One region of the Bacillus sp. D48C genome, then DNA from elsewhere that is predicted to be linked to it. Evidence: riboswitches for the same ligand, from Rfam matches in the RefSeq annotation. Region 1 holds a riboswitch; each other region holds the start of a gene.
The links. Region 1 has a riboswitch for S-adenosylmethionine ahead of mtnK (S-methyl-5-thioribose kinase). Riboswitches for the same ligand answer to the same signal wherever they lie in the genome.

Region 1 (5,557 bases):
AACTGTAACCGATACACTGTATAAGTGAAATCTGTAACATTCCATTACTCACTATTAAGATAGAAGCAATAATCCAAAAAGATACGATATTCATTACTGTAAAACCAATTTGCTTCCACGTTTCCTGTCTATCTCTTTCCATCACTTTTACAAGTTCATTTGCATATTCTTTCGGTGAGCTTCCGAAAATATCTTCTACACTCTTCCCCTCACTCTCACCTTCTATTAAATGAAGTTCTGCGTCTTCTAAAAAGTTTTCAATATCACTTTCTTTCACACTCTTTGCCGTCAAAAATAATCTCATATCTAACAAAAACTTTTGTGCTTCACTTGATAACATTATTTTCTCCTTCCCTTCCCTTCAAGTAAACGTTCTACACTACTTTGCATCGCTTCCCAGCGATCCATAAATTCATCAAGTGCTTCCTCGCCTTTTTCTGTTAATGTGTAATATTTTCTCTTTGGACCAGATGGAGATTCCTTCATTACGCTTGTTATTAATCCTTCTTTTTGCATTCGTATTAATAACGGATAAATACTTCCCTCACTCGCCATTGTAAAACCATACTTTGCTAGCTTCTCACTCATTTCATAACCGTATATTTCGCCTTCAGAAATAATAGCAAGTAAGCATCCTTCTAAGATCCCTTTCAGCATTTGACTTGTCGACATAATTCAAATCCTCCTACTATCTTGTTTTACAAGATAGATAAGCGTAAGTATCTTGCTTTACAAAATAGTATAGCAAAGACTATTTTGCAAAACAAGATAGCTAACGATATTTTTTCCAAATGTTTGCAGGAATTTCATTATAACCTCTCTAAATAGAGCACTATGAAAACTTTATTATGAAGGGATGTTTTTCATCATGGTTACAAATCGAGTTGTCTTTTTAACAGGTGCTGCGAGTGGTATTGGATATGAAGTGGGAAGTACTTTTGCAAAAGAAGGTGCAAAAGTTGTGATTACTGATCGCCTTGAAGAACGTGCGAAAGAAGCTGCTGAACAATTACAAAATGAAGGTTTTCAAGCTATCGGTTTAAAATGTGACGTTACATCTGAAGAGGAAATTACAGCAGCAATTTCTCAAACAGTTGATCATTTCGGTTCATTAGATATATTAATTAACAACGCAGGAATGCAACACGTTTCACCCATTGAAGACTTTCCAACTGAAAAGTTCGAGCTGCTAATTCAAATTATGCAAATTGCTCCGTTTATCGCAATTAAGCATGCCTTTCCGATTATGAAACAACAAAAATATGGTCGTATTATTAATGTCGCTTCTATTAACGGCCTGGTCGGGTTTGCTGGAAAAGCTGCCTATAATAGTGCAAAACATGGCGTAATTGGATTAACAAAAGTTGCCGCTTTAGAAGGTGCTACGCATGGTATTACTGTTAATGCCCTTTGCCCTGGTTATGTCGATACCCCTCTTGTACGTAATCAACTACAAGACTTAGCTACTACACGAAATGTACCACTTGAAAATGTTTTAGAAGATGTCATTTATCCACTTGTACCACAGAAGCGTTTGCTACAAGTACAAGAAATCGCTGATTATGCTATGTTTTTAGCGAGTGAAAAAGCGAAAGGTATAACTGGTCAAGCTGTCGTTATCGATGGTGGCTATACTGCTCAATAAAAAATAAAGTTTGCTCAAGAAGAGCAAACTTTATTTTTTATCGCGAGGATCTTCGTACTTTAGTAATTGCCGCGGGAGCTTCTCAATTGCAACAATTACCCCCTCTAATTTACTTTCAATACGGTGGAGTAAATATAATGTTACAACAATTGGAAACCCTACATTACCTATCATCTTGATCCACTCTTCCATCCTCTTCTCCTCCTTTCATTATATAAGTAAGAGAAAACAATGCATTTAGGCATAAAAAAACAAGCTATTATGTATTAGCCTGTTTTTCAAATAATGATGCAATTTCTCTTTTATAATCCCCGCTTATAATACCTTTCTCAGTAATAATTCCTGTAATTAATTCGTTCGGTGTTACGTCAAATGCAGGGTTATAAACATTCGTTCCGATTGGTGCTACTTGTTTTCCAAAGATTTTCGTAACTTCTGTTTCATCTCTTTCTTCAATAATTATTTCGGCTCCAGTTTCTTTCGTAACATCAAATGTTGACAGTGGCGCAGCAACATAAAATGGGATATCAAAGTACTTTGCTAAAATAGCTAAATTCATTGTCCCTATTTTATTTGCCGTATCTCCATTTGCGACAATTCGATCCGCCCCTACAATAATTGCATCTATTTCTTTCGTTTGAATAGCATGAGCTGCAGTATTATCTGTAATAAGGGTCACATTAATATTTGCTTGCTTCAATTCCCACGTCGTTAAGCGACCACCTTGTAAAACTGGTCTCGTTTCACACGCATATGCATGTAAACGCACACCTTTCTCTTTTCCAATATAAAAGGGAGCTAATGCAGTTCCATATCTGGCAGTTGCGATACTTCCAGCGTTACAGATTGTTAAAATATTATCGCCATCTTTAAAACATGTTAACGCATATTCCCCAATATTTCGGCACACCTCTTCATCTTCCTGCTGAATGCGAAGCGCTTCTTCTTCTAATGTTTTTTGTGCTCCTTTTATTGTAGTAATCCCTCGAATAGATTCTCTCATACGATCAATTGCCCAAAATAAATTGACCGCTGTCGGGCGTGACGTCCCCAAATAATTACAATCTCTATTAAACTTCTTTTGAAATTCTTCAATATGTACAGTGTTATATTTTTTTGATGCAAGCGCCAAGCCAAATGCAGCTACAATTCCAATTGCAGGCGCTCCTCGTACTTCTAACATTACGATGCTTTTCCAAACCTCTTCAATAGTCGTCAATGTTTTGTATTCTGTGCTATGCGGCAATTTCGTTTGATTTAATACCGCAATTGCATCACCTTTCCAGCTTACAGATCTCGGAACAGTAACAATTGTACTCACGCTTTTACGCCCCCTGAAACTGTCTGTTGAAATAATGTTCGAAACAGTTGAATATCTGCACTTTTAGATTCATATTTTATTAGTTCTTTACCTAAGGATAGCGCTTGCTTCTTAGCTTGAATTCTTGTTTCTTTATTTTCTATTTCATCTAAATCTGCTACATGAGCTAAACCAATTGTTCTACGAATCAGTTCACATCCGGCAAATCCAACTGCATCAGTAAAGATATTTTGCAAAATAATTGGTAACCATTGTTTTTCTTTCGTATATACTTCTACACCTTCTCCAATCCATAACTTTGTAAAAGTCTCTACAAAATAACTCCACGTCTTTTCTATATGGAAAAATAGTACACTTCTTTTTTCTTCTTCTCTAGATAAAGCATTTAATAATAGATTTGCAATAAATTGACCTATGTCAAATCCAAATGGGCCATATGTCGCAAATTCTGGATCAATCACTTTCGTTTCAGAAGGTGACGAAAAAATACTACCAGTATGTAAATCACCATGAATAAGAGTTTCTTTTCTTGTTAAGAACTTATATTTATATTGTGCTACTTTTAGTTTTAAAGTTTTATCACTCCAAAGTTCATCAACCACGAGCTGTAAATCTGGCTCATAATCATTTGTATCATAATGTCCAAACGGATCTGTAAACACTAAATCCTCTGTAATTTTACAAAGGTCCGGATTTACAAAGGTACCTTCTAGTACCCTCTTCTCTTCTGACTGTAAACCAAAATCTGAAGTATAAAATAAAACATGTGCTAGAAAACGGCCGATATGCTGGGATAAAAGCGGATATTCTTCTCCGCCTATTAATCCTTTTCTTGTAATTGTTAGTCTTGATAAGTCTTCTATTACCGTTATCGCTAACTCTTCATCATGACTGTACACTGCTGGAACATAATCCGGTACATACTGCGCAAAAATTTGTAAGGCCTTACTTTCAATCGTTGCTCTTTTTATAGACAATGGCCAGCTTTCACCAACTACTTTCGCATAGGGCAGTGCTTGTTTTATTATAATTGATTTCTCTCCATCATCTAATTTGAACACGTAATTTAAGTTTCCGTCTCCAATTTCATGACAAACGACATTTGCCTTCGCTTCAAAATAGCCATGATCTTTCGCATATTGTACAGCTGTTATTTCTGTTAATGAATAATATCCCATCGTCTTCTCCCCCTTTTTAAATTCAGAGGTTTTTCTAACATAGAAAAACCTCTTTCCACTAAGAAAGAGGTTTGAAGTTTATCTTCTCCCCTCTTATCTGCCAGAAAGTTTTACTTTCTGCTGGAATTAGCACCGTGCCTTTTGGCGTAATAAACGCCCCATTTCACAATGGTATTACGGTCGGTTGCTGGGCTTCATCGGGCCAAATCCCTCCACCTGCTCTTGATAAGAGTTGTATAATTTTTTGAATTTTTAACTTTATGTTGAAGACTATACCAAGAATAAAAATCACTTGTCAACATTTTATTTGTATAATTCTGGACGACGATCCGCAAAAACTGGAATTCCTTTACGTACTTCTTTAATTTTCTCGAATACAAGCTCTCCAAATAAAATTGATTCTTCTTCATTTGCTTCTACAACAACCTCGCCCCAAGGATCGACAATTAAAGAATGACCGGCAAACTCATTATTCGGATCCTTTCCTGCCCTATTACAGGCAACAACATAACATTGATTTTCAACTGCTCTTGCTTGCAATAGCAAACGCCAATGTGCTAAACGAACTAATGGCCATTCTGCTACAACAAATAAAACTTTTGAACCTTTTGCAGTATGAACGCGCATCCACTCTGGAAAACGAATGTCATAACAAATTGTGCCGGCGCACTCTACATCATCTAACTTAAATTCACCTGTACTATTTCCAGCGATTAAATATTTATGTTCATCCATAAGCTGAAATAAATGCACTTTACTATATTCATTGACTAGTTCTCCTTCCTTGTTTACCACATACATTGTATTTGTAACACCTTGCTCTGTTTGCTTCGCTATGGAACCACCAACAATATGTACACCATATTGTTTCGACCATTCTTTCAACTTTTCTTTCGTTTCCAATCCATCCCTATCTGCAATTTCAGAAAGTCTTGCTAAATCATATCCTGTTGTCCATAATTCTGGTAAGACAATAACATCCGGTCTCTCCTTCATCGCTTCGCTTATTTTATTTTTAGCATTCTCAATATTTTTTTCTACATCTCCAAAAACAATATCCATTTGAATACATGCGACTTTCATTTTTTCAGCCCCATTCTTATTTTTCTCTTTACAAAATACTGGAAAGATTATATCATTTGTCACTAGAATTGTAACAACTTTCAAAAGAGGTGGAAAGTATGAAATTATTTCAACCTTCTGAGATAGTAACATCATTGCCAACACAATTTTTCGCTTCACTTGTTGCAAAAGTTAACAAATTCGTTGCAGCTGGTCACGATGTTATTAATCTAGGTCAAGGTAATCCAGATCAACCAACACCGCAGCATATCGTAAAAGCTTTACAAGATGCTGCAGAAAAGACCATTCATCATAAATATCCGCCATTTCGCGGACATGAAAGTTTAAAAG
Region 2 (5,557 bases), on a different contig from region 1:
ATACAAGGTTTGAGAAGGAGAAAGAGAAATTTACAAATACAAAAGCGATTATAGGTTCAGGTATGAATCCAGGTGTTGTTCAATGGATGGTTGTTGAACTTATGAAGGAACGACCAAATGAAAGGCCAAGAGCATGTTATATTGTAGAACATGACACGTCGTTTTTGAATGATATAGCGCTTATAAAGCCACATACACTTTATGCTTCATGGGCAGTAGAGCGATTTTTAGATGAAGCAATCTGGAGTTATCCGATGTATATGAGTCAACATCGTCCTCTTTACTTTTATGAAGATGTATATGCTTCAGAGTATAAAGTGAAGTTGGGAGAAAAAGAATTCTATGGTTGTTTAATGCCACATGAGGAAGTATTAATTTTAGGGAAAAACTTTAATATGGAAGTTGGTTTTCTTTACCGAATTAATGAGTATACAACAAATATAATTAGACAGAATTTAGACCAAGTAGAAGATTTATGGAACTGGAATCGTAAAGTGTTTAATCCAGCGGAAGAAGAGGTTGCTGGAGAGGACTTGGTCGGTGTGTTACTCGTTTATGAAAATAGTGAGACATATATGTATAATGTGATGAATAGTAGCCAAGTTTTTCGTAAATATAAAACGAATGCAACGTATTTTCAGGTAGGGTGCGGGATTTATGCGGGCTTGTCCAGTTTACTTTTAGATCGCTTTGAACAAGGTGCTTATTACGTCGAGGAGTTGTTATTAAATACAGAAAGTAAGTACGGTGAGTATTTAAATTTATATATGAAGGATTTTGTAATGGGGCATAATAATTTTACTGATGGATTGTTACATGACAGGGTAAGATGGGTGTAATTTGTTACCAAAAGGAAGGAGAGATCTCCTTCCTTTTAGTATTATAAGGTTAAATATTGCCCTGAAAGCAATTTCATACTTATACTTTAAGGAGATAACAATGAAAGTTTTTTGTATCGATCAAGGGGAGTTTTTATATGAACAAATACAAGAGCTTGATTTATGAAGAAAGAAGAGCCTTAAAGGTATTTATATTATTATTCTATATTATATTCTTTTTATATGACGCTATATATTATTTTGTGTATCCTGCTATGAATATTAGTGGAACAGCGGTAGGTTGGCCAGAAGGTAGTCTTGGGATAGGTGTGCCTATATTTGTAATAGCAATATTTCCTATTTCTATATACCTTCAAAAAAGAGGGTATGTATATTCTGTAAAATATTTATTTTTATTTGGGTACATGTTTATCAATCTTGTTAATAATTTAATGATTTATTTGCGAACGGATAGACCTTTTGAACATGGTAGTATGGTAGAAATGTTATTAATTTTATTTGCCCCAGTTTTCGTGAATAGAAAATACTTTTATTTAGTTTCCTTTAGTGTAATTGGAAAGTACGTATTTTTCACATTGCTATTACAAGATTTAAAAGTGGTAATTCCACTTGTTTTATGTGTATTCTATTTCATTATTTCACATTCTTTATTAAAACGATTTCAATCTTATGTAAGAACAGTGGTTGAAATGATGAACAATATGAAAGAGACGGAAAATTTAGCTGTGATTGGAACTATGTCTACAACAATTGCCCATGAAATTCGAAATCCGTTAACAGCGTTAAAAGGGTTTACGCAAATGCAAAAAGAAAGAAATCCAGCTGATACGATGAGCTACGACATTATGTTACAAGAAATTGAAAGGGTTAATGGATTTGTTAGTGAATTGATGTTGTTAGGAAAACCAAAGCCAACAAATTATGAAAGGTGTAATATACGAGACATCCTTCTATATGTTGTGCATCTAATGGAAAGTTATGCAATGCAATATAGAGTTAAATGTCATTTACAAGTAGATGGGAATTTACCGGCTATAAACGGTGATGATAAGCAATTAAAACAAGTGTTATTAAATATCATTAAAAATGGAATAGAATCAATGCCAGAGGGCGGAGAAATTCATATCCGTGCATATCAAAAAACGCAAGGACATTTGTGTATTTCTGTTGAAGACCAAGGATTTGGTATAGAGAATGAAAAGTTGGAAAAAATCGGCAAGGCATTTTACACAACAAAGGAGACTGGTACAGGACTTGGATTAATGATTACATATAAAATTATTAAGGAACATCAAGGGAGTATCACAATCCAAAGTAGTCTAGGAGTAGGAACGAAAGTAGAAATTTTTCTGCCGACCGTTTAATGTATTGGGAGAAAAGATTTTTCAGAAAAGTGTTCTTGTTGTGTAAATATAAACATTTTATAAAATATTTCAAGAAGGGTTTTTTTTATAAAATACTTCGTTTATAATGGAGGAAAATATCGACATGAGATTGATTACTCATGTAACGGTTCAGTAGTGTTATGAAAAGATAAGAAGGGGTGCACGCGCATCCTTTTTTCTATGCAGATATTATGAAAGAGGTGGTATGATGGAATTAACATTAAATTCGACTGTATGTTTACACACGATTCAATTTCGAAAAGAGCAAAAGAATTATATTGTAAAAGATACAATTACAGGAGAAAAATATGAAATGCCGCCACTTTGGATTGATGCATTGGCAATGATGCGTGACGGTTTTTTATTGGGAGAAATTGAGGAGAAATTAAAAGAAGAGTATCCATCTGAAGAAGTGAATATGTTAGCATTCACGAGGCAACTGTTAGAACTAGAACTTGTTGAAATGGTAGATGGAGAAGAGATAGCTTGCACAAAGAAGAAAGAGATAGATTGTTTAGCTTGGGTGCGTCCCCGTGTGGAACAATTCTTTCTTAATTTAAATAGAAAATATAGAAGCAAAGACCAGTAGTGGCCTTTGCTTTTTTTAATCCCGCTATTTGCCGGGCAGTAAGACCCCCACCTCAAAATTCAGCGGAAGCAAAGAAGTTAGGTGTGGGATGAACAAAACCCCCACTGATTAAAGGTTCACTTTATAGGTTGTGTTTAAAATATAACAGCAAATGCTCTTGCGAAAGCACCGTCACTATTTTTAATTTTTAAAGGTGCGGCTGAGAAAAAGAAACGTTTTGTTTCGATAGCATCTAGATTTGTTAAGTTTTCAATTAAGTAAATATTATTCCCTAGTAATATGTGATGAATCGGTGATGTTTCTGTTGTGACTTCATCAGGAGAAATGAAATCTAAACCGATAGATTTTACTTTTAATTGAACTAATTCTTCAGCTAATTCTTCAGAAAGATAAAATGCTTCTTTCTCATAAGCTTCTGTATTCCATTTGGTGGATAGATTAGAATGAAAAATAACAATATCACCTTCTTTTATGTCAGTATTATGCAATACTGCCTTAGGTAATTTTCGCTCTTGAATATGTGTTACATCTATAAGAACAGCTTCACCTACAAATTGATCCAGCGGTAATTGATCGATGGTCGTTGCGCCTGAAATAAAATGCGCAGGAGCATCACAATGCGTGCCAACATGAACGACAGAATGAAAATCTGTAACTTGATAGCCTGATTCTTCAACACTTGTAACAGCTTCTAGTTGTATTTTAGGTGTTCCAGGAAATTGAGACATATTATTTTCAAATGTTTGCGATAAATCAATTACTTTCATTTTACATACCTCCAATATATATTTTTCAAATAATAAAAAGCTCACCCTTCAATATCAAGAAAGGTGAGCTTTACATGCTAGTTGAGTTTTATCTTCCAAAATGCAATGCATTTTGCAGGAATTAGCACCTATTCAGTTTGTATAAACTGAGGTTGCTGGGCTTCAAAGGGCCGGTCCCTCTGCCTCTCTTGATAAAGAAGTATTCAGTTTTTTTGAAAACGGAATTTTCCGATAGTTAAATTGTAATTCATTTCCTTTTTTCGTGCAATACAAAATAGGTATTCACCCAAATAAAGCTGCTCGCATATTGTAGGTTATGTAAATAGAATGCTGCGAAGGAGTGAGTGCAGTGACAGGAAATGTATTAAATTATTATGCTGGTGGTAATACAGCTAGGGGATTTCACAATTTATACGAAGAGAATTTAAAAGGATTAGACAGATTATTTATCTTAAAGGGTGGCCCAGGAACGGGAAAATCTTCTTTAATAAAGGCAATAGGTCGTGAATGGATTGAAAAAGGATATGATATTGAATTGTTACATTGTTCTTCTGATAATAAATCGGTTGATGGTGTAATTATCCCAAAATTAAAAGTAGGAATTGTTGATGGGACATCGCCGCATGTTATTGAGCCAAAAATGCCAGGAGTTGTTGAAGAGTATATAAATTTAGGAATTGCTTGGGACTCAGATAAACTAAGAAAGCAGAAGTTAGAAATTGAAAGATTTGTTTCAGAAGCAAGCAAAGCTTTTCAGTCTGCTTACGCACGTTTTAAAGAGGCATTGGTTATACATGATGAGTGGGAGAAGATATATATTGATAATATAGATTTTAATAAAGCAAATGAACTAACCAATCAGCTAATCCAGAAATTATTTGCAGATAAAAGCGGGAGACAATCGCTTGTAAAACATCGTTTTTTAGGAGCTGCTACACCGAAAGGAGCAGTTGATTTTGTTCCTAATTTAACAGAAGGGTTACCACATCGTTATTTTATAAAAGGGCGCCCAGGCTCTGGAAAATCAACGATGCTCAAAAAGTTAGCTAAGGCAGCTGAGGAAAAAGGGTTTGAAGTTGAAGTATATCATTGCGGATTTGACCCGAATAGTCTTGATATGGTTATCGTAAGAGAATTAGGATTTGCAATTTTTGATAGCACCGCACCACATGAATATTTTCCAAGTCGCGAGGGTGATGAAATTATTGATATGTATGCCCTTATTGTTACGCCAGGGACGGATGAGAAATATGCGAAGGAAATTCGTGATGTCTCCATTCAGTATAAAGCAAAAATGAATGAGGCGATGTCTTTCTTAGCGAAAGCAAAATCGGTTCGTGATAAATTAGAACGAATTTATATTGCTGCTATGGATTTTTCAATAGTAGATGCATATAAAGAGGAGATTCAAAAAGAGTTTGAACGAATTGCTGCTACTGTAATTGAAAAGCAACAATAGACGTTTTATTAGGCTGTCAGTAATTTCTGACAGTTTTTTTAGTATGTAGTAAAATTAATAGTGTATTGTCGAATTTCCAAGGAAATAATCAAAAAATGGAGTTGTTATGAAATGAGAGAGAAAATCGAGTTGGAGTTAGAAAGAATTGAAAAAGAGAATGATGTGAAAATTTTATTTGCGGTGGAATCAGGGAGTCGTGCTTGGGGGTTTCCATCGAAAGATAGCGATTATGATGTTAGGTTTATTTATATACATCCAGTAGAATGGTATTTATCAATTCATGATAAACGAGATGTAATTGAATATCCAATTAGCGATGATTTAGATATAAGTGGTTGGGATATTAAAAAGGCATTGCAACTATTCGCGAAGTCGAATCCTGCTTTACTTGAGTGGATTCGATCACCAATTTTTTATTCGAAAAACTCTAATTTTCCAGAACTACTTCAACAGATGAGTGAGAAGAATTTTGATCCAAAAGCAACGATATATCATTATTTACATATGGCGTCGAAAAA
Region 3 (5,557 bases), 200 kb from region 1:
CGGCAGTAACATCACTATGACCAGCAATAAATTTTGTAGCACTATGAAGAACGACATCAGCTCCAAGTTCAAGTGGTTTCTGGAATAGTGGTGTCAAAAAAGTATTATCAACAAAAGTAAGAGCGCCAATAGATTTTGCAAGTTTAGAAACTTCGCGGATATCTGTCACTTTTAAAAGTGGGTTAGAAGGTGTTTCTACATAAAAGAGCTTTGTATTTGGTTTAATGTTTTGTTTTATTTCTTCTAAATTGGTCATATCAACAAATGTATGTGAAACACCGTAACGGGAGAGTACCTCAGTTATCACTCTGTAAGTGCCTCCGTATACATCTTCTGAAATGAGTACGTGATCACCTTGTGAAAGAAGGAGGAATGCAGTGGAAATCGCTGCAATGCCTGATGCAAAGGCGAATCCCTTTGTTCCACCTTCTAATAAAGCAATGATATCTTCAAGAGCTTCACGAGTTGGATTTCCTGACCTGCTATAGTCATATTTTCCGAACGTATCTACATCAAACTGGTGAAAAGTTGATGTGTTATAAATGGGAACGTTCACAGCGCCCGTTTGTGAGTCATGTTTATATTGGTTGTGTAGTAAGAGTGTATCTATAGAATAGCTCATATTTTTACACCTTCTTTTATGAGTTTAATGGCTTGCTTTAAGTCTTGAATTAAATCGTTACTATTTTCAATGCCAACGGAGAATCGAAGAAGACGATTGCATACACCGTTTGCTGTTCTAATATCTTCAGGAATATCAGCATGTGTTTGCGTTGCTGGATAAGTCATTAAACTTTCTACACCACCAAGACTTTCTGCAAATGTAATTAAGGATAAAGATTGTAAGAATGGATTAATCCAAGCTTCATCTTTAAGGCGGAATGAAATCATGCCGCCTCTTCCTGGATAAAATACATCTGTCACCCCGTTTTCATCATTTAAATATGCAACAACTGCTTTCGCATTTTCTTCATGTTGTCTCATGCGAAGCGCTAACGTTTTCATACCGCGAATTAATAACCATGAGTCAAATGGGCTTAAAACCGCGCCTGATGCATTATGATAATGAGCGATTTCCTCGCAAAGTTCCATTCCTTTTGCAACGACAAGTCCGCTTAGTACATCGTTATGTCCCCCTAAATATTTCGTTGCGCTATGGAGTACAATGTCAGCACCTTCTGTTAATGGTTGCTGTATATAAGGTGTGTAGAATGTGTTGTCTACAATAAGAAGTAGTCCGTGCCTTTTCGCTACAGTTGCGACAGCAGCAATATCAGTAACTTGCATTAATGGATTAGTTGGAGTTTCTATGAAAATAGCCTTCGTTTCAGTTGTGATAGCTTGCTCAATTTGTTTAATAGATTGTGTATTTACGTATCTACATCGAACATTCCACTTTTTTTCGTGCTCAGAAAATAATCGATACGTTCCTCCGTATAAATCTTCAGATACAATAAGTTCGTCTCCAGAGTGGAATAGAGAAAGGACGAGGAGAACAGCCGCCATCCCTGAACTACAGGCATAACCTTGTTCGCCATATTCTAAGTCTGCGATCGCCTGTTCTAAAAGACCGCGAGTTGGATTGCCAGTTCGTGAATAGTCAAAGCCAGTAGATTTACCAATTCCTTCGTGACGATAAGCGGTTGAGAAATAAACCGGTGGATTAACCGTTCCTGTTGTAGTTTCACTGCGATTTCCGATTTGTGCTAGTTTCGTTTCGATTGTTGACATGTGAAAATTCCTCCTTTTTAAATTGAAACATTAAGTGAATATAAAATAAAAAAAGCCTTCTAAGAAGAAGGCTTTCGGTTTGAATAGAGTCTTCTTCTCATCTGTCAAATCTTTCACAATTTGCTGGAATTAGCACCTTATTAACAAACTGTTAATGGTTGCTGAGGCGTCATAGGGCCAGTCCCTCTACCTCTCTAGATAAGAATGTTCGTATGAAATTTTTATTATGTTTTTAACTTTACAACAAAAGATAATTGAATTGCAAGTTTATTTTAAATAATTTTTATTTTTCCGCAAGTATCATTGACTTTTACTTTTGTGCATGCTAAATTTATTAAAAAATTAACAAACATTGTTAAAAGGGGAACGCATTTCCTTTTAGCTACATAAATAAAATAATAAAGACAACTCTTATTGAGAGCGGTGGAGGGAAAGGCCCTGTGAAACCCGGCAACCTTCAAACGAAATGTTTGAAACGGTGCTAATACCTGCAAAACGAATGTTTTGCATAATAAGAGGAGGAACGATTATGTCCCCCTCTTCAAAGTGAAGAGGGGGTTTTTATATTGATAGAAATGAGGGAGATTCGTGAAATTACTAGATTTATTATCAAAAGGAATTGTAATAGGTGATGGTGCGGTTGGGACGTTATTGCATTCACATGGTTTGCAAAGTAGCTTTGAAGAATTGAATGTATCTGATCCAGACTTAATTATATCGATTCATAAACAATATGTAGCTGCTGGAGCAGATGTAATTCAAACGAATACGTATGGGGCAAATGAGACGAAATTACGTATGTATGGTTTAGAAAATCAAGTTACAGAAATTAATAGAGCGGCAGTAAAACTGGCGAAAGCATCTGTTACAGACAGAAATGCAATTTTAGGAACAATTGGTGGTATGAAACACATCGGAGCCGTTACAACGACTGATATGGAAAGGGAGTTTATGCTACTTGAACAGGCAGGGGCTTTACTAGAAGAACAGGTTGATGGATTACTATTAGAAACTTTTTACGATGAATTTGAATTACTTCATGCCGTTAAAGTATTGCGTAAGCAAACGAATATTCCAATTGTTGCTCAATTAGCGTTACATGAAGCAGGTACGACTCAAAATGGAAATGATGTCAATGAAATATTAAAGCAACTTATAGATTGCGGTGCAAATGTTGTTGGATTGAATTGTCAACTAGGGCCGCTTCATATGACGGAAGCTTTCAAAATGATATCGATTCCGCAAAATGGCTATTTATCAGCATACCCAAATGCAGGTCTCCCGAATTATGTGGAGGGACGTTATGTATATGAGGGAAGCCCAGCTTATTTTGAAGCGATGACACCGAGATTTATTGAGCAAGGTATTCGATTATTGGGTGGTTGTTGTGGTACGACTCCAGAACATATTCAAAGTATGAAGCGCGCTGTTGCGAATATTACCCCTGTAATAGAAAAAGACACGATTCAAAGGCCGAAAGTCGTTCATACGCATGAGAAACGTTCGAAGGCTCACGTCACTCTAGCAGAGAAAGCGAAAAAACAAACGACAGTTGTAGTGGAATTAGATCCACCGAAAACGTTAGATACACAGCGTTTTTTTGAAGGAGCAAGAGCGTTAAAAAGAGCGGGAGCAGATGCTATTACTCTAGCAGATAATTCATTAGCATCGCCTCGCATCTCGAATATGGCAATGGGTGCGTTATTAACCAAGCATGATATCCCAGTATTGACACATTTAACGTGTAGAGATCATAACGTCATTGGACTACAATCTCATTTGTTAGGTTTATCGGCGTTAGGGATGGAAGAAGTGTTAGCTTTAACTGGTGATCCAGCGCGCGTTGGTGATTTTCCCGGTGCAACTTCTGTATATGATTTATCCTCTATTGAGCTCATTAAAATGATTAAAGAAATGAACGATGGACGTTCAATTTTAGGGAAATCAATTGGACCGGCGACAAGGTTTTCTGTAGGCGGCGCATTTAATCCTCACGTGAGGCACTTAAAAGCAGCGGTTAAGCGAATGGAACGAAAAATAGATGCTGGAGCGGAGTATTTTTTAACTCAGCCAATTTACGATATCGCGCTAATTGAAGAAGTGTATGAAGCGACAAAGCATTTGGAACAACCTATTTTTATTGGAATTATGCCGTTAGTAAGTAAGCGGAATGCAGATTTTCTTCATTTTGAGGTGCCGGGTATTACTCTTCCTGAAGAAATAAGAGAGAGAATGGATGGACACGAAACGAAAGAGGCAGCAATTGAGGAAGGGATTCGCATTTCGCAAGAATTAATCGACATAGCGATGAAATATTTTAATGGTATTTATCTTATTACACCATTTTTAAAGTATGAAATTACAGAACATCTTGTTAAATATGTAAGAGAAAAGCAAGAAGTGAAAGAAGGTATTAATTGATGAAGTGTATAGAAGAAAAATTACAGAATAGCATTTTAATATTAGATGGGGCAATGGGGACAATGATTCAGCAAGAGGATTTAACTGCTGAAGATTTCGGAGGAGAAGAGTACGAGGGCTGTAATGAATATTTAGTAGAAACAAGACCAGACGTTATTTTAAAAATTCATAAAGCTTATATTGAAGCTGGAGCGGATATTATTGAAACAAATACATTTGGGGCAACGAATATTGTACTAAGTGATTATGAGCTGTCTCATTTAGATGAAGAACTAAATGAAAAGGCAGCACTTTTGGCGAAGCAAGCTGTTAAAGAAAGCGGGAAGGAAGTATATGTTGCGGGAGCAATGGGACCAACAACGAAAGCAATTAGTGTTACAGGTGGTGTGACTTTTGAAGAATTGATTGAGGCTTATACAAGGCAGGCACGAGGATTGTTAAAAGGAGAAGTTGATGTATTACTCGTTGAGACGAGTCAAGATATGCGTAACGTGAAAGCAGCTTATATTGGAATTCAAGCTGCTTTTGAAGAAATGAAAAAAACGGTTCCTATTATGATTTCAGGAACGATTGAGCCAATGGGAACGACTCTGGCTGGGCAAACAATTGAAGCTTTTTATTTATCAGTAGAACATATGAAACCATTATCTGTTGGATTAAACTGTGCGACTGGTCCGGAGTTTATGAGGAACCATATTCGTTCACTATCTGATTTATCGGAGTGTTACATTTCTTGTTATCCAAATGCAGGTCTTCCTGATGAAGATGGACATTACCATGAATCTCCATCTTCTCTTGCTGAAAAGGTGAAGCGATTTGCTGAAGAAGGATGGGTTAATATTATCGGTGGTTGTTGTGGCACGACACCAGAACATATAAAAGCAATGAAATCCGCGCTAGCATCTCTTAAGCCTCGTGACCATCATGAGAGAGAAGGACATGGAATTAGTGGATTGGAGGCACTTCAATACGATGAGTCTATGAGACCGTTATTTGTAGGTGAAAGAACGAATGTTATTGGATCACGTAAATTTAAACGATTAGTAGCAGAAGGGAAATTTGAAGAGGCTGCTGAAGTGGCAAGGGCGCAAGTGAAGAAAAATGCTCATATTATTGATATTTGTATGGCAGATCCTGATCGTGATGAAATAGAAGATATGGAGAAATTTTTGACAGAAGTTACGAAAGTGTTAAAAGTACCGATTATGATTGATTCAACGGATGAAAATGTTATGGCAAGAGCACTTACTTATATTCAAGGAAAAGCTGTTATCAACTCTATTAATTTAGAAGATGGAGAAGAGCGTTTTGAAAAGGTAACACCGCTTCTTCGTAAGTATGGTGCTGCAATTGTAGTTGGTACAATCGATGAAGATGGTATGGCAGTAAGTGCTGAAAGAAAATT
Region 4 (5,557 bases), on a different contig from region 1:
TAGGAAGCTACAAAAAGAAGGTACAACAATTGTAATGGCAACGCATGATATTGAGTTTGCAGCGAAATACGTGGATCAATGTATGATGTTATTTGATGGAACAGTCATTATGAATGATGCACCGAAAGAATTTTTTAGCGGCAACTTCTTTTATACAACATCTATTAATCGATTCATTCGAAAAGAATTGCCATATGCATTAACGTGGGAGGATGTGTACGAAGCGTGTCCAAACGATATGTTGCATTTATAATATGTATCTTTGCAGTAATAATCGGCACATTACTTCTTACGACACTTGTCATGGACGGTTATTACATGTTAAGTAGTTTGTTTATATTAGCAGTTATTATGTTGCCTTTCTATATCCGTTTTGAAAGAAAGGCGTTTGTTTCACGTGAAATTGTTCTCGTTGCTGTATTAGCGGCAATTGCAGCAGTAAGCCGGGTGCCATTTTCTATTTTACCAAGTGTACAACCAACTTCTTTTGTCATTATCGTTTCTGCAATTGTATTTGGAAGTGAAACTGGTTTTATGATTGGTGCTACAGCAGCAATCATATCCAATATTTTTTTAGGACAAGGTCCATGGACACCGTGGCAAATGTTTTCATGGGGCATGATTGGTTTTATAGCAGGTCTACTTCGTAATACATTTTTTATGAAAAAGCTATGGGGAAGACTTCTTTACGGAGTAATTGTTGGCTTTTTATTTGGCTGGATTATGAATTTCTGGGGCCTTCTCGGTTTTATACGAGAAGCAACGTGGGAAACTGTCATTTCGTATTATATCGCAAGTTTTTACTTTGATTTGAGCCATGCGATTTCGAATGTTATTTTCTTATTACTATTTAGTACTTCATGGATTACGATTCTTACAAGATTTAAAAAGAAATACGGTATATTAGATGAGCATAACGTGACATAGAAAAGCATACTCATATAAGGTAGGGTCGCGACTTACATATTCGTTTGCCTCTTTCATGCTTCTTACATATTGTAAGGAGCATTTTTTTGTCAAAAAATTGATTTAATATGCATCCGTTATTATATAAAATTATTTGTATAATGGTAGGTGAGAACTTTTTTCAAAAGTGAGGTGTATAGTTAATGAAGTTAGTTATTCCGAAGCAACATGGTGCATGGGCCATGCTTGTTATTCCTTTTTTATTAAGTGTCGTACTTGGGAAACCTACTATTTATCATATTCCATTGTTTTTAGCGTGGTTTTTTATCTATTTAGCCACGTATCCATTTCTTACGTACATAAAGCAAAGACGAAAAAAAGAGTTTTTACAAGCTACCATTGTTTATTTCAGCATTGCGTTCCTATTTGGGATGATTTCTTTATTATATGAGTGGCGAATTCTTTTATTCTTAATAGTAATGATTCCATTATTTATAGTGAATATGTATTACGCCCGTCAAAAAAATGAAAGAGCACTATTAAATGATATTTGTGCAATCATTGTGTTTTGTATCGGTGGGTTAATTAGTTATTACTTTTCAATGAAGCAAATCGATCATACAGCTTTATTCATTGCACTTATTTCATTTTTATACTTTTTAGGTAGTACGTTCTATGTGAAAACGATGATTCGTGAAAAAAATAACCCGAAGTATCGTCTTATATCTTGGGGATATCATATCTTATTAACGATAATTGTATTTGCGATTAATCCGTGGTGTTCTCTTATTTTTATACCAAGTGTCATTCGAGCAATTGTGTTGTATGGCAAAAAAATTTCTATTATAAAAGTAGGAATTTTAGAAATTGCTAATTCTGTATATTTTTTAATCATAACGGCAATAATTATGAAGTATGCCATTTGAAAAAACTTCCCATCAATAGATGGGAAGTTTTTAATCTTTTTCTAAAATGTGAACGGTGTACTCGCAACGTTGAATAGCTTGTTCAACAGCATAAAGTGATTGTTCAATACGAGCGCGATTAAAATCTTTTTCAACTGTTTCGAGCGCTTCTTCTAAACAATTTTTAGCTTCTTGTAATGATTGAAAAGAATCTTGTACATATCCGCGAGCATTTTGATGCATTTCATAATCCTCCTTGCATGTTCGTATATGGGTAGTATGAACAGTAAGGAAGAAAATATAATTTGTTATATTTATTATATTTGTTTGACAATTAAAGTGGAATTACGTATAGTAAGAATTAAGTGAATATTTTCTTATCCAGAGAGGTGGAGGGACTGGCCCGATGAAACCCAGCAACCGCGATGCAGGTGCTAATTCCAGCAGAACATATTTGTTCTGGGAGATAAGACGAAGATATATACGTAACTTCTTCTTATCGGAGAGGTTTTTTTATTGCAAAAAAACCGATTACGAAAATTTATATTAAGAAGAAAGGGGTTGCGCATTACTGTGACACTCGAAAAATACGTAAAACTGCGTAGTACAGTTTATGAATATATGATAGAGCAAGATAAGCCGATATCATTGTTAGATATTCAAGAACATATCGTTTCGCATCATGAAGGAAAATTCACGAAAAAGATGTTGCATCAATTTTATTTATCAAGATTATTAGACGAACTAAAACTGGATGGGAAAATTACATTAGCTGATGAATATCTCTATGCTGAAAAAGGTGTATTGTATAAGGCGAGAAAAGGGAGCTAAGCTCTCTTTTTTTCTTAAAATAACGGAGTATGTAGAGTAAAAGACTGCTAAAGCAGCCTGATACAGGGAATGGTGTTGAGTGTGTAGTGTCAAAAATTGAATGTGCCTGAAAGAGGCAATTCATATCGGCTGCAAATGAAAAGAGACACCTTCGCCGAATAGGTGTCAGTCGTTTTGTCACGTAGACTTGCTACTTAACAGTAATTAGAATAACATGCAGGATTTTTGAAGTCAAAAGGGAATTAAAGGAAGGGGTACAATTATGTACGCTTACTTATTAAAAGATATAACGAAATGGATCCCAAAGTACATTGTAGATAAGGGATATGAATATTATGAAGATGGGCATGTAGAAGATGTTGAAATACAAGATAAAAAAGTGTTTGCTTTCGTTACTGGAAATGCAGGGAATTATGAAGTAGTTATCGATCTCGAAGATTTTTCAGAAAGTAACTGTGAGTGTCCCTATGAAAATTATTGTAAACATATGGTGGCAGTTGTTTATGATATTCAAGGTGCTGGTGAGAGTGCAGTTAAAGAGAAACTGAAAGATTTAAAAAAAGAAGAGTTACTTATATTATTAAATCGATTGTTGCAAAGTTCGAAAAACGTACAAATTGTAGAGAAGTTATTAAAGAAGGAGAAACTTTAACGTATAGAGGGAGTTGTTTTGTAGTGAACGTACTAATTATATATGCTCATCCTAACCCTTCAAGTTTTAACGCGGCGATTTTCAATCATGTGCAAAAAGGACTACAGGAAACAAATCATTCAGTTACCGTACTTGATTTATACAAAGAACAATTTGATCCAGTCCTCGTATTTAATGAAGAGAAGAAAAGACGCGATTTAGTAAATGAAGAGGAAACAGCTCGGTATAGAACGTTAGTAGAAGAAGCAGATACACTTCTATTCATCTATCCAATATGGTGGTGGGGGATGCCAGCAATTTTAAAAGGATTTATCGATCGTATTTTCGTAGCTGGATTTGCTTATAAATATGAAGGGGCTCTGCCGAAAGGATTATTGCAAGGGAAAAAAGCATGGGTTATTAATACGTTAGACTCGCCTCTATGGTACGTCGCATTGTTATATCGATCAGCAGATTGGATTATGATGAAGAGAGGTATTTTACGTTTTTGTGGCATTCGCGATATAAAACGGTCAGTGTTTCAATCTGTGAAAACGAGTAAAGTATCAAAGCGTGAGAAATGGTTATTACAAATAGAAGAAAAGGCTCGTGCATTATGAATGAAGTCGATCGTATTATAAACTGTGTTCAGTATGATGGCGAACTTTTTCGGAAGTATGTTACGTGTTTACTTCAATTGAAAAAATGCAGCGAAACATTTCAGCAAATTCAAATAGAGTTAAGAAATGATTATTTAATAAGAGGAATTTGTGAAAGAGAAGTTGATCAGGTAGTACGGGGAAGTAAAGAATATGAAATGCATTTTCTTCCTAAAGTATTACAGTGGAATTTTTTGAGGGAAAATCCACATCTAATTGAAAAAGTGTGCGAAGATTTTTTTGCATTTGAGTCATTACATCTTACGGAGTTAGAGTGGGAGAAGATTATAAATTTCATGGGAAATAATTGATTTATTATGTAAAAAAGCTAGTATAAAACTAGCTTTTCGTTTAAATAAATAAGAAGCATAGACTAATGATAAAACCCGCATATAGTAAGTTCACAACACAAAATCCCATAATGTCACGAGCACCTAAACCAGCTATCGCTAATGCTGGTAATGCCCAGAAAGGTTGAATTAAATTCGTCCAAGCATCGCCCCATGCAATTGCCATTGCTGTTTTTGCAGCAGGTACACCAAGTTCAGCGCCAGCTGGAATCATAATTGGTGCTTGCACAGCCCATTGACCGCCGCCAGATGGAACGAAAATGTTAACAATGCCAGCACTTAAAAATGTAAAGAGCGGAAAAGTCGTTTCATTTGAAATGCTAATAAAGAAATTAGAAATAGCTCCTCCAAGTGAAAGTCCTTCACTATTTGCTCCAATCATCATGCCCATAATTCCTGCGTAAAACGGAAATTGAAGTAAAATGCCAGAAGCACTTTTCGTAGAGTCTGAAAAAGCACGAATATACTGAATCGGAGTACGGTGGAAAATAAGACCTGCAATTAATAACATAAAAATCACGATATCGAGAGTAAGGTTAAAACCTTTCGTATAAAAGTAATTGAAAATATAAATGAGACCTAACAATCCAACGCAAAGTGTAATAATAATGCTATTTTCCATCTTTTCAGCGAACGTATTTTTTTCTACTTCTTGAGCAGCAGCTTCTTCATGGAACACGCTAGGATCTACTGTAATCGTATGTTTTTCATCTGGATGCATCGCTTTATTAATGAGAGGCATCGTAATGAGAAAAATAATAACTGGAACGAGAGCGTATGGTGAGAATAACGTTTCTGTTATTGGAATCGCCTCTTTAATACTTCCAGCAGTCGTTTTAATTAACGTTTCACCGCCTGTTGCTAACGTAAGAGGAATAGAGGCAGAAAGACCGGCATGCCAAATGAGAAATCCAGAGTAAGAAGAGGCGATTGCTAGTCTATAATCTAATCCGTCCAGCTGCCTTGCCACTTCTTTTGCGTATAAAACAGATACAACAATTCCAAAGCCCCAGTTTATGTATGCACCGAGTAAACTTACAATTGAAATGGCAATAATGCCTTGTCCAATTGTTTTTGGTAGTCTGGCAGCTTTCGTTAATCCTTTTTTAATAAGAGGAGCATTTGCTAAAGCAGATCCAGTCACGAGTACAAGTGCCATTTGCATAGAAAAGGCGAGGAGTCCCCAAATTCCATTACCCCAGTGATTAATCATTTCTACAGGTGTTTGGTGAGTCGCAAACATACCAAAGAAGATAACGAAAACAGTTAGTAAAC

Region 2: linked by a shared signal. The riboswitch ahead of ACLBXA_RS23470 (cyclase family protein) and the one ahead of mtnK (S-methyl-5-thioribose kinase) in region 1 are both predicted to bind S-adenosylmethionine.
Region 3: linked by a shared signal. The riboswitch ahead of metI (cystathionine gamma-synthase/O-acetylhomoserine thiolyase) and the one ahead of mtnK (S-methyl-5-thioribose kinase) in region 1 are both predicted to bind S-adenosylmethionine.
Region 4: linked by a shared signal. The riboswitch ahead of ACLBXA_RS08430 (hypothetical protein) and the one ahead of mtnK (S-methyl-5-thioribose kinase) in region 1 are both predicted to bind S-adenosylmethionine.

What each region holds. Positions count from the first base shown of each region.
Region 1 covers NZ_JBKFAQ010000001.1:795,347-800,903, reverse strand. The annotation lists gene ACLBXA_RS04370 (DUF1129 domain-containing protein) at 1-340, opposite strand, end outside; gene ACLBXA_RS04365 (PadR family transcriptional regulator) at 340-672, opposite strand; gene ACLBXA_RS04360 (3-hydroxybutyrate dehydrogenase) at 869-1,645, shown strand; gene ACLBXA_RS04355 (YvrJ family protein) at 1,676-1,837, opposite strand; gene mtnA (S-methyl-5-thioribose-1-phosphate isomerase) at 1,905-2,966, opposite strand; gene mtnK (S-methyl-5-thioribose kinase) at 2,963-4,144, opposite strand; SAM riboswitch class I at 4,235-4,376, opposite strand; gene ACLBXA_RS04340 (carbon-nitrogen family hydrolase) at 4,448-5,311, opposite strand; gene ACLBXA_RS04335 (pyridoxal phosphate-dependent aminotransferase) at 5,326-5,557, shown strand, end outside.
Region 2 covers NZ_JBKFAQ010000012.1:27,835-33,391, forward strand. The annotation lists gene ACLBXA_RS23455 (hypothetical protein) at 1-839, shown strand, start outside; gene ACLBXA_RS23460 (ATP-binding protein) at 977-2,203, shown strand; gene ACLBXA_RS23465 (hypothetical protein) at 2,433-2,813, shown strand; gene ACLBXA_RS23470 (cyclase family protein) at 2,948-3,580, opposite strand; SAM riboswitch class I at 3,666-3,778, opposite strand; gene ACLBXA_RS23475 (PRK06851 family protein) at 3,930-5,039, shown strand; gene ACLBXA_RS23480 (nucleotidyltransferase domain-containing protein) at 5,151-5,557, shown strand, end outside.
Region 3 covers NZ_JBKFAQ010000001.1:592,074-597,630, forward strand. The annotation lists gene metC (cystathionine beta-lyase) at 1-622, opposite strand, end outside; gene metI (cystathionine gamma-synthase/O-acetylhomoserine thiolyase) at 619-1,731, opposite strand; SAM riboswitch class I at 1,826-1,936, opposite strand; SAM riboswitch class I at 2,140-2,249, shown strand; gene ACLBXA_RS03175 (bifunctional homocysteine S-methyltransferase/methylenetetrahydrofolate reductase) at 2,320-4,152, shown strand; gene metH (methionine synthase) at 4,152-5,557, shown strand, end outside.
Region 4 covers NZ_JBKFAQ010000002.1:655,072-660,628, reverse strand. The annotation lists gene ACLBXA_RS08450 (ABC transporter ATP-binding protein) at 1-253, shown strand, start outside; gene ACLBXA_RS08445 (ECF transporter S component) at 226-927, shown strand; gene ACLBXA_RS08440 (YwiC-like family protein) at 1,110-1,832, shown strand; gene ACLBXA_RS08435 (hypothetical protein) at 1,863-2,054, opposite strand; SAM riboswitch class I at 2,186-2,284, shown strand; gene ACLBXA_RS08430 (hypothetical protein) at 2,385-2,642, shown strand; gene ACLBXA_RS08425 (SWIM zinc finger family protein) at 2,905-3,294, shown strand; gene ACLBXA_RS08420 (NAD(P)H-dependent oxidoreductase) at 3,318-3,893, shown strand; gene ACLBXA_RS08415 (hypothetical protein) at 3,890-4,243, shown strand; gene ACLBXA_RS08410 (short-chain fatty acid transporter) at 4,284-5,557, opposite strand, start outside.